DNA from 2 places in the Frankia sp. KB5 genome. Region 1 is predicted to be linked to the other one. Evidence: riboswitches for the same ligand, from Rfam matches in the RefSeq annotation. Region 1 holds a riboswitch; the other holds the start of a gene.
The links. Region 1 has a riboswitch for cobalamin ahead of KBI5_RS06830 (ABC transporter substrate-binding protein). Riboswitches for the same ligand answer to the same signal wherever they lie in the genome.
Positions count from the first base shown of each region.

Region 2: it holds a riboswitch for cobalamin, as region 1 does, so the genes downstream of both, KBI5_RS06935 (energy-coupling factor ABC transporter permease) here and KBI5_RS06830 (ABC transporter substrate-binding protein) in region 1, are expected to answer to the same signal.

Region 1 is NZ_MRUJ01000058.1:41,395-47,316, reverse strand. It holds gene KBI5_RS06840 (ABC transporter ATP-binding protein) at 1-366, opposite strand, end outside; gene KBI5_RS06835 (iron ABC transporter permease) at 366-1,373, opposite strand; gene KBI5_RS06830 (ABC transporter substrate-binding protein) at 1,520-2,716, opposite strand; cobalamin riboswitch at 2,749-2,943, opposite strand; gene KBI5_RS06825 (metalloregulator ArsR/SmtB family transcription factor) at 3,090-3,476, shown strand; gene KBI5_RS06820 (superoxide dismutase) at 3,713-4,324, opposite strand; gene KBI5_RS06815 (hypothetical protein) at 4,413-4,745, opposite strand; partial or broken gene KBI5_RS27685 (YibE/F family protein) at 5,355-5,922, shown strand, end outside.
Region 2 is NZ_MRUJ01000059.1:8,484-13,403, forward strand. It holds gene KBI5_RS06920 (copper resistance CopC family protein) at 1-506, shown strand, start outside; gene KBI5_RS06925 (copper chaperone PCu(A)C) at 493-1,173, shown strand; gene KBI5_RS06930 (Dyp-type peroxidase) at 1,173-2,483, shown strand; cobalamin riboswitch at 2,672-2,897, shown strand; gene KBI5_RS06935 (energy-coupling factor ABC transporter permease) at 2,932-3,702, shown strand; gene KBI5_RS06940 (energy-coupling factor ABC transporter substrate-binding protein) at 3,699-4,145, shown strand; gene cbiQ (cobalt ECF transporter T component CbiQ) at 4,189-4,920, shown strand, end outside.

The DNA.
Region 1 (5,922 bases):
GACGAGGTCCGCGGTGGTGAGCAGGCCGACCTGGACGCGGTCGGTGAGGACGGTGCTCACCATCCGGGCCCGGTCGGCGCGGCCGAGCCGGGCGAGGTCGGATCCGTCCAGCAGGACCCGCCCGCCCAGCGGTGGTTGCAGGCCGGCGAGGGTGCGCAGCAGGGTGGACTTGCCGACGCCGTTCGGGCCGAGCAGCACGGTCAGTCCGCCGCGCGGTGCGACGGCGGTCAGCGCGGTGAGTACGGGACGGCGTCCGCGCCGGTGGCCGTAGCCGACGGCGAGTCCGTCCAGCCGGAGCCCGGTCTCGGGCTGTGTTCCGGCCTCCTGCGGCACCGCGGCGCGCCGCCACGGCTGCTGACCGGGCATCAGGCGACTCCGGCGACGGCGGCGCGGGCCCGCAGGAGCACCGCGATGACGATGGGGGCGCCGACCAGCGAGGTGATGACGTTGATGGGCAGGACCATGTCGGTGCCGGGCAGCTGGGAGCCGATCGAGCAGGCGAGTGCCAGCCCGGCCCCGGTGAGCATTGTCCCCGGGACGAGCAGCCGATGATCGGCGGTGCCGAGTGCGCGGCGGGCGATGTGCGGCACGGCGATGCCGAGGAAGGCGACAGGGCCGCAGAAGGCGGTCACCGCGCCGGCGAGCAGGGACGCGCCGAGCAGGGTGGCCGCGCGGACGTGGCGTAGCCGCAGGCCGAGGGTGCGGGCGTAGTTCTCGCCGAGCAGCAGGGCGTTGAGCGGCTTGACGGTCAGCAGCGCCAGCAGCAGCCCGGCCCCGACTATCGGCGCGAAGACGGCCAGATCGGCGTTGGACGTCCCGGCGAAACTCCCGAGCGACCACATCCAGTACTGGATGGCCCGTTGCGGCGCTGTCCAGGTCAGCAGGAGGCTGACCAGGGAGCCCACCGCACTGGTGAGGATGACGCCGATGACCAGCAGGGTGACGACGGAGCGTACCCACTGGGCGAGCGCGAGTACCGCGCCGAGGACGACGGCGGCTCCGGCCGCCGACGCCACGACGATGCCGTACCGGCCGCTGCCGGCGACGCTGGCGGTGAAGGTGCCGCCGGAGCCGCCGACACCGGCGACGACGAGGGCGACGCCGAGGCTGGCACCGGAGCTGACCCCCAGCGAGTACGGGTCCGCGAGTGGGTTGCGGAACAGGGTCTGCATCTGCAGGCCGGCGACTCCCAGCGCCGCTCCGGCGAGCACGGCGGTGAGTGCGCGGGGCARCCGGATCTCACGGATGACCACCGTCCAGCGCGGGTCGTGCGGCTCGTGGCCGACGAGCACGCGCAGGGTCTCGTCGAGGGGGATGGAGACTGACCCGATGGCCAGCGCGAGCAGGAACACGCCGAGCAGTCCCGCGGCCAGTGCGGTGAGGACGAGCGGCTCGCGGGCGGATGGCCGGCGCCGGTCTTCCGCGGGTGCGGTGCCCCTCGCGGGTGCCCTGTGGGTAGCGCTGGCGGGGGCCGCCGGGTCAGGGGCGGCCCCCGCCGTGGGGTCGACGGTCGAGGTCACTACTTGATCTGCTGGTAGAAGGCGAAGGTGTGGTTGGGGAAGGCGTCGGGGTGCAGGATGGCGGCGAGGTCACCGAGGACGAGGTCGGGGCGGGTCACGCCGCGTTCCCAGTAGTCGTTGCCGCCGCCGGCGCCGATGACGAGGTTGTTGCTCCAGATCTGGCCGTCGCGGAAGGCCGCGAACTGGCCGTAGCGGGCATCCTCAGCGGTGATGTCCGCCTTCGTCTTCCATTCGCCGTCGGCGAGCCAGATCTTCGCGCTGCCGGCCCTGGTGAAGACGGTCTCGAAGTCGAGTTCGAGGCTGCCGGTTTCCTTCTCGCCGGACCAGGGGTAGCTGGCGCCGGCGTCGGCGAGGAGCTTGCCGACGTAGCTGCCACCGGAGGGCATGTACCAGGTGCCCTGGTACATGGTGCCGATCAGGGCGGGGACCTGTGGGCTGTCGGGCACCTTGTCGACGATGGCGTCGTAGTCGGCCTCGATCTGGTCGAAGACCTTCGTGGCCTTCTCCTCGTCGCCGGTGAGCGCGGCCATGAACTTCACCCATTCGGCGCGGCCGAGCGGGTCGGCCTCCAGCCATTCCGCGTTGGCGACGACCGGGATGCCGGCGTCGCGCAGCTTCTGGTAGGCCGGGTCGTCGGTGCCGCCGGTCATCAGGACGTCCGGCGCGGCGGTGACGACCTTCTCGGTGTCGAGCTGGCCGTTGCTCGCGTACTCGACGACCGTGCCCGTGTCGATGCGGGCGCGGATGTCCTTGTTGACCACGGAGGTCGCGGTCGACACGCCGGTGAGAATGTCGGTGCGGTCGAGGTCGGCCAGCAGCGGCAGGTGGGTGGTCGAGCCGGAGTACAGGCTGTCGATCGGCACCTGGAGGCGCGGTGCGTCGGTGAGGTCGTCGGTCAGCTCCGGCTTCGGGGTGCCRCACCGGTAGAGCACGTAGGACTCGGGTTTCCCGTCCGGGTAGGGCTCCTTCACCGTGAGGATTTGGTAGGCCTTCTCGTAGGTGATCGTGAAGTTCTTCGCGTGCTCCAGGGTGGAGTGCACGGGGAAGTAGTCGGTGCCCTCGTCGAACGAGGTGACGCAGCCATGGGCGTCGGCACTCGGTCCGGCGGCCGGTGACGGGTCGTCGTCGCCGCAGCCCGCCAGCAGGGCCGGGGTGAGCAGGAGGGTGGCCCCCAGGGCCACCAGACGTGCGCGCATACGAAGTAAAGCCGCCTTCCAGCACCTCGTGGACGGATCGCGGGTGCCGTGGCCGGTCTCCTGGCTGACGGGTGGTGCGTCACCGGCCGCCTTCCCAGGCGACGATTTCCGGCGCCCAGTGACTTCCCCGACTCGGCGGGGACTGGCCGGTGACATCCCGATCACAGTGGCGAGGGCCGCTCCGGTTTCACACCGGCTTCCCGAACACCACGGCGGGACGAACTGTACGAGATCACATGCTCATCTGCAAGGAAATGCAGGTTTTTGTGCTGCGCGCACGATGAGCGGTGGAGCATGGTTGCGCCCGCCGGACCGGGAGGGGGTCGCGCATCGGCCGGCATCCGGCTGGCGGCGCGGGTGCGACAATTGGCCGATGCACCGGTTGGACGCCCGGTCCCAGCATCGGATCATCGATCATGACCGGGCGTGTGACGCGGTTGCCGCGATCGGGGACCGGGCCGACGTCGCGCGCTGGGCCGGCCTGTTCGCGATGCTCGGTGAGCCGGGCCGGCTCGCGATCCTGCTGGCGATCCACCATGTCGGCCCGATCTCCGTCTCGGACCTCGCCGTCGCGGTCGAGATGAACGACGCCGCGGTCTCGCAGGCACTGCGGGTTCTGCGTCACCAGCAGGCCGTCGTCGCCGAGCGGGACGGCCGGGTGATCCGCTACCGGCTTGCCGACCCCGTCGTGGGCGAGCTACTGGCCCGGGTCCGACCCGAGCCTCGGCTCCAGCATCATTCCGTGGCGCACGCCCACTGACCCGTCCGCGACCCCAGCCTCGCGGACCGGCATGCCGACGAGCTTTCCGGAGGCCAGGCACAGCGGGTCGTCATCGCCCGCGTGCTCATCGAGGAACGCTGGGGTGCGGGTCGGCCGGCCCTGGAGGCCTCGGCGGAACCGGTCTGACCGTCGACGCCGGGTGCCCTGCCGGCCGGGGTGGTAGGTGCTTTCCCTCCCGGTCGGCAGGGTGACGTGGAGCCTGCGCGCGGGTCGGGTCAGACCGGGGTGATCTGCCTGGCGGCGGTGTAGCGGGCGGCGACGTCGGCCCAGTTGACGATGTCCCACAGGGCGGTCACGTAGTCGGCTTTGACGTTCTTGTACTGCAGGTACCAGGCGTGCTCCCAGGCGTCGAAGACGAGCAGGGCGCTGTTGCCGATGCCGACGTTGCTCTGGTGGTCGTAGACCTGCTCGACGAGGAGGCGCCCGGAGAGCTGGTCGTAGGCCAGGACGCCCCATCCGGAGCCCTGCACCGTGGTGGTGGCCGCGGTGAGCTGTGCCCTGAAGCTGTCGAACGAGCCGAAGGACTCGGYGATGGCGTCGCCGAGGGCGCCGTCGGGCTTGTCGCCGCCGTCGGGGGAGAGGTTCTGCCAGTAGACGGAGTGCAGGATGTGGCCGGAGACGTTGAACGCCAGAGTCTTCTCCAGGCCGACGATCGCGCCGAAGTCGCCCTTCTCCCGGGCCTCGGCGAGCTTGTCCAGTGTGGTGTTGGCGCCGGCGACGTAGGTCGCGTGGTGCTTGTCGTGGTGCAGTTCGAGGATCTGGCCGCTGATCGCCGGCTCCAGCGCGGCGTAGTCGTACTGGAGGTCGGGCAGGGTGTAGACGCTCACCTGGTCGTCCTTCACTGGTTGAGGGTGGATGATGATCCGCAGTGTGTGGACCGTCGCGGTATGGGGGTTCGTGGGCGAGGAGAGGCCGTCAGCCGCTCTCGGCCGAGCTGGCCGGCTTGACGGGTCCGGCAGCGCCGGAGACGTACCCGCGCCGGATGTCGCGCAGGATGTCGCGCGCCGCCACGTCAGATCCGGAACGATCGGCGAGATCGTTCAGGGTGATCCCGCACAGTGTCGCCAGCCCGAGTACGAGCTCGGCCATGGCCRCCGCCGGGTTGGTGCGCTGCGCGCCGTCGGCCATCACCCGTTGGACGCTCTCCCAGAAGAAGGTGGGGTCGTCGGCGGAGTCGGTGTAGGCGGTCATGATCTCGATCGCCACCGGCAGGCACGCGGCCATCGGGTCGGTAGGGGCGCTTCCCATGGATCCTGCTCCCTCGGTCGGCCTGCGACTGAACAGTAGTTGCCTATGATTCGCAACTGCAAACTAGAGGAGGCCGTCGGGGGGTGTCGAGGCGGTCGCGCCCGGCGGAAGCTGTCGTGCAGGGCAGGTGATCGCGAACCGTGGCCGTCACCCCGCTGATCCTGCGGGCCGGCGACCTGCGGGCCCCGGGCCACGGCACGGCCACGGCCACCCGGATCGCGATCGGCCTGTACATCGCCTACAACGTCGCTGCCACGATCGCGTCGTTTCCCGCCGGAGGGATCTCCGGCCGGCTTGGCCGCCGTCAGCCGCTGCTGGTCACCGTTGCCGGTGTGACGGCGTTCCTGGTCTCCTACCTGCTGTTCGCGGTGTCCGGGTGGCAGCTCTGGCTGCTGGGGTCGCGTTCGTGCTGGCCAGTGTCGGGTCGGGTGCGCGGAGACCGCGGAGCATGCGGCGGTTGCCGCGTGCGCGTCCGAGCGGATCCGCGGGTCGGCGTTCGGGCTGCTCGCCACCGTGCAGGCGATCGGGAACATCGCCGCCAGCGTCGCGGCGTGGCTCCTGTACGCGCTGGCCTCACCCACGTTCGCGTTCGTTTACCTCGCGGCATAGATGATCATTACGCTCACGGTGCTGCTGTGGGCGGCGCGGAAAACCTTGATGCGGAGCCGGTTCACACTCCTTGGCCCACACCCTCCTGAACCGGGTCGAACGCGTCGGCCGGGGCCCTGCCCCGACCTGACCGGCACGGGGACGTCGCAGGGGATCTGCGACCGCATCGACGTGGTCCTGGACGACGCGCCGGATTCCGGTACCCGGCTCCATCTCGACACGCTGGTCGATCCCACCGGACCGGTGCTGGAAGCGGGGGACAGGGTCCGGCTCGCTCCCACCACCGACATCGCGGGCAAGGCCGCCTACTACGTCGCGGACTTCCAACGCTCCGCGCCCATCGGCGCGATCGCGTTCCTCGCCGCCGCCGCCGCCGTGGTCGTCGCCGTCGCGCGTTGGCGTGGGCTGGCCGCGCTCGTCGGCCTCGTCCTGAGCTATCTGGTGATCGTCAGGTTCACGTTGCCGTCCCTGCTCGACGGGCATCCTCCCGTCGCGGTCGCCCTGACCACGGGTACCGCCCTGGTTGTCGTTCTGCTTTATCTCGCGCACGGCGTTTCCGCGCGCACGA
Region 2 (4,920 bases), on a different contig from region 1:
GCACCTCCTGGGCAGAAGGCGAGCCGGCCGTCTCGGGCCAGACGGTGACCACCATGCTGCGCGACGGGCCGCCCGACGGTGCCTACCAGATGCGTTGGCGGGTGGTCTCCGCGGACGGGCATCCGATCAGCGGTGTCACTCGCTTCACGGTGGGCTCCGTGCGAGCAGAGCCGGCAGTGCCAGTCAGCGCCACGCCGGTCGGGTCCACCCCAGGCACCGACGACGGCCCCGTGGGCGCGAGCCCGGCGGCCTCCGGGCCGACGGCCACCAGCCCGGCGGGCACCCCCGTCGCGGGTGCGGAGGCCGGGGGGCTCCCGTTCCGCACCGCGCTCGTCGGCGTGGGGGGAGCCCTCGCAGCGCTCGCCCTGCTCTGGGCGTACGGCGCGATCCGCCGGAACAGCGCGCCCCGCGGAGCAGAGACCTCCACGCCCGAGCCCTCCACTGCCACGCCCACACCGCCCACGTCCGCGTCCTCGTCACAAGGGAACACCGATGACATCCGATAACCAGAAAGGCAGGACAACAGTGGGCAACAGCGGCAGCCAGCGGCCGGGCGGAACCAGTCATCGGCGGCGTCTGGCACGTGGCAGGCTCTTCGCACTGCGTGCACTCGGTGCTGCCAGCCTGGTGGCCCTGCTCGTCGCAGGCTGTGGATCCGACGACTCGTCCGACGCGCAGCCGCAGGCCCCGGCCAGCCCGGCCGCGGCGGGCAAAGTCGTGACCATCGCCGATGCCTGGGTGAAGGCCGCCACGACGGGGATGTCCGCCGCCTTCGGCGAGCTGCACAACTCCGGCACCGCCCCGGCGACCGTCGTCTCGGTGACGAGCCCCGCCTCCGCGGCCATGGAGCTGCACGAGACCGTCGCCAACGAGTCCGGCGAGATGGTGATGCGCCCCAGGGAGGGCGGCTTCATCGTGCCGGCCGGCGGCACGCTCACGCTCCAGCCCGGCGGCAACCACCTCATGCTCATGGACGTGACCTCGCCCATCAAGGCCGGTGACGAGGTCGACTTCACCATCACCTTCGGCGACAACTCGACCCTCACGTTCACCGCGCCCGCGAAGGACTACTCCGGCGCCAACGAGAACTACGAGGGCGGCATGGACATGGGTGGCCAGGCGGACACCGCCGCGGGCACGCCCGCGCCGGCGCCGGCGACGCCCGAGCCCTGATGGAGGCCGGCCGAGGGGAGACGGGTGGGCGACAGGCCGCGTGGAGCATCCGGCGCGCGGCGCCGTCGCCGGGACGCGGTGGGCCGGACCGGCGGCGTCTGCTCCTGGGCGGCGCCGTCGCCGCCGGTGGGGCCGCATCGGCGATCGGCGCCGACCAGCTGTCGCGGGGAGGGCCCGACGGGTCCGCTGCCACGGCGGCGCCCGACGGTGCCGCCGCGCACGGGAGCCGCACCGAGGCGTTCTTCGGCGCGCACCAGGCCGGTATCGCCACCGTCCCGCAGGCACACGCCACGTTCCTCGCGCTCGACCTGCGAGAGAAGGCAGACCGGGACGCCATCCGCCGCATGCTGCGGATCCTCACCGACGACGCCGCCCGCCTGACCCAAGCAGAGGCGGCGCTGGCCGATTCGGAGCCGGAACTGGCCGCCGTGCCGGCCCGGCTCACCATCACCTTCGGGTTCGGTCCGCGGCTGGTCACCCGCGCCGCCGGCGAGGCCGCGGTGCCCTCGTGGCTCGGGCCGCTGCCGGCGTTCGGCATCGACCGGCTCGAACCCGCCTGGAGCGACGGCGACCTGCTGCTGCAGATCGCCGCCGACGACCCGGTAGCGGTCGCGCACGCGACCCGGATGCTGGCCAAGGACACCCGCAGCTTCGCCGGCGTGCGCTGGCGGCAGTCCGGCTTCCGCCGGGCCCGGGGGTCGGAACCGGCCGGGACCACCATGCGCAACCTGTTCGGCCAGGTCGACGGAACAGTGAACGCCGCTCCCGGCACCGCCGACTTCGATCAGGTCGTCTGGCACGCCGCCCCGTCCGGATCCTCGGCGACCGCGTGGCTCACCGGCGGCACCAGCATGGTCGTACGGCGGATCCGGATGGACCTGGACCGCTGGGACGCCCTCGACCGCTCCGGCCGGGAACAGGTCGTCGGCCGTTTCCTCACGAACGGGGCCCCGCTCACCGGGACGCGGGAGCGCGACGAGCCCGACTTCGCCGCGACGACCGCCATCGGGTTCCCCATGATTCCCGAGTTCTCGCACCTGCGGCGAGCCAGGTCGGACAACGAGGGTGAGCGGATCTACCGGCGGTCCTACAACTACGACGGGGCCCCCACTGGCGGCGCGGTATCCGACTCCGGTCTCGTCTTCGCCTCCTACCAGGCCGACGTCACGGCGCAGTTCCTGCCGATCCAGCGGCGGCTGGCCGAACTCGACCTGCTCAACGAGTGGACGACGCCGATCGGATCCGCCGTGTTCGCGATTCCGCCCGGGACTCGGGAGGGCGGGTTTGTGGGTGAGACGCTGCTGGCCTGAACAGACCCGGGCGTGGCACGCCGTCGGGCTCAGGGCTGGGCCCCGCCGGGGGCGGGTCGTCGGCTGCCGGCGGCAGTGAGCGCGTGCCGCCCGAGCAACTCCGCGCGGGGCCGCGTTCACGATCACCTGACGGACCGGCCGTTTCTTCGCTGCGAAAACTTCGCAATTGCGCAGGTGACTCGACGAATGTAATCTGACGTCGCCGTGGTGACGGGAAGTCCGGTTCAAGCCGGCGCGGCCCTCGCCACTGTGACCGGGGAGTAGCTGTCCGCACCTGATGGCGGTGGAGTTCCACCGCGTGACCGCAGGTGAGGAGCCACTGGAGCACGGCCACCGCCGCCCGCGCTCCGGGAAGGCACGGACGGGTGCTGGGATCCGGCAGCCAGGAGACCGGCCACGGCGCTCGACCATGCTCATCCACGAGGTGCTGGAGAGAGGCTCCCCTGCCATGCACATTGCGGAAGGCTTCCTGCCGCCCGCGCACGCCATCGCCTGGACGGTCGCCGCGGCGCCGTTCGTGGTGCACGGCGCGGTCACCGTCAACCGGACCGTCCGGGACAACCCCGAGGCCAGGCTTCTGGTCGGGGCGTCCGGCGCGTTCGCTTTCGTGCTGTCGGCACTGAAGATCCCGTCGGTGACGGGATCGTGCTCCCATCCCACCGGGACCGGACTGGGCACGATCCTGTTCAAACCCCCGGTGATGACGCTGCTGGGCACGGTGGTCCTGTTCTTCCAGGCGGTGCTGCTCGCGCACGGCGGGCTCACCACGCTCGGCGCGAACACGTTCTCCATGGCGATCGCCGGGCCGTGGATCGGCTATCTCGCCTACCGCCTGGCCCGTGCCGCGGGAGCCGGGACGGGCATCTCGGTGTTCACCGGCGCCGCGCTCGCGGACCTGGCCACCTACTGCGTCACGACCGTCCAGCTCGCGCTGGCGTTCCCGTCCGCCGACGGCGGCTTCCTCGGCGCGGTCGGCGAGTTCGGCTCGATCTTCGCGGTCACCCAGATCCCGCTCTCGATTAGTGAAGGACTACTCACCGTCCTGGTCATCCGCGTCCTGTCGCAGGTCAGCGCGCCCGAGCTGGAGCGGCTCGGTGTCCTGTCGGCGGCCGGCACACGCGGCGGTGACAGCCCACCCGCGGACGGCCCGACCCCGCAGCCCTACGCCACCGGTGCCGCTCTGCCCGCGGAACCGCAGGCGTCGGAGCCGGCCCGATGAGCCGCGCCCGAACGATCAACCTGACTCTCTTCCTCGCCGTTGTCGTGCTGGCCGTCGCGCCGCTCGTCCTCAGCCTCGGCGACGGCAAGGAGGAACCGTTCGCGGGGGCGGACACCCAGGCGGAGACACAGATCAGCAAGCAGGACCCGGGTTACAAGCCGTGGTTCTCGCCGCTGTACGAGCCGCCGTCCGGCGAGGTCGAGTCCCTGCTGTTCACGCTCCAAGCGGCGGTCGGCGCGGGCGTTCTCGGCTATGTCTTCGGTGTCGCGCGTACCCGGCGGCAGCTGCCCACCGACCCTCCGAGGCCGCCGCTCGCCGCCGCGGCGGCCGACTCACCCGCCCTGGGAAACCCCGGCTCGGGAGACCCGCCGACCGCTGCCGCGGCGGCCGCCTCGCCGGAGGCCGCGGCCCCGGTGGCCAGTACGGGATCCGCCGGCAGGTGACCACGCGGTTCTGGCTCGCGACCGTACCGCCCACACTGTGAGCGTGTCAGCCTCCCGGCTCGACACGGCGGCCTACCGCAGCCGCTGGCGGCACCGCCACCCGGCGGAGAAGGCCCTGCTCAGTCTCGGCCTGCTCGGCTGCGCGGTGGGCCTGCCGCCGTGGCCCGGCGCCCTGGTCACCGGGAGCGTCGCGGTCGTCGTGATGTTCGCGGTCGCCCGCGTGCCGGTCGGCGACGCGGCGCGGGTCCTCGCCGCGCCGATCGGCTTCGTCGTCGTCGGCATCATCCCGATCGCCCTCGATCTGGACGGACTGCGGCCGGTGCTGGCCGACGGCGGCCCGCACCTCGCGGCGGAAACCGCGGGGCGCTCGTGCGCCGCGCTACTCTGCCTGGTCCTGTTCGCCGCGACCACGCCGCTCGCGGACGTACTGCCGCGCCTGGTCCGCCTCGGGGTGCCGCCGGCCGTGYTCGACGTCGCGGCTGTCGTGTACCGGCTGCTTTTCGTCCTGCTCGCGACCCTGCAGGCCGCCCGGGAGGCGCAGGCCGGCCGGCTGGGCTACCGCACCTGGCGCGCCACCTACCGCTCGCTGGCCGGGCAGGGCTCCCTGCTGTTCGTCCGCGCGCTGCACCGGGCCCGCCGACTGGAGGAGGGCATCGCCCTGCGTAGCGGCGATCCCACCCCGCGTGTACTCATCGAGCAGCGCCCGCTCTCCCGCGCGTTCCTCACCGGCGCCTCCGTCGTCCTCGTGGGCGTCGTCGCGGCGACCCTGCTCAGC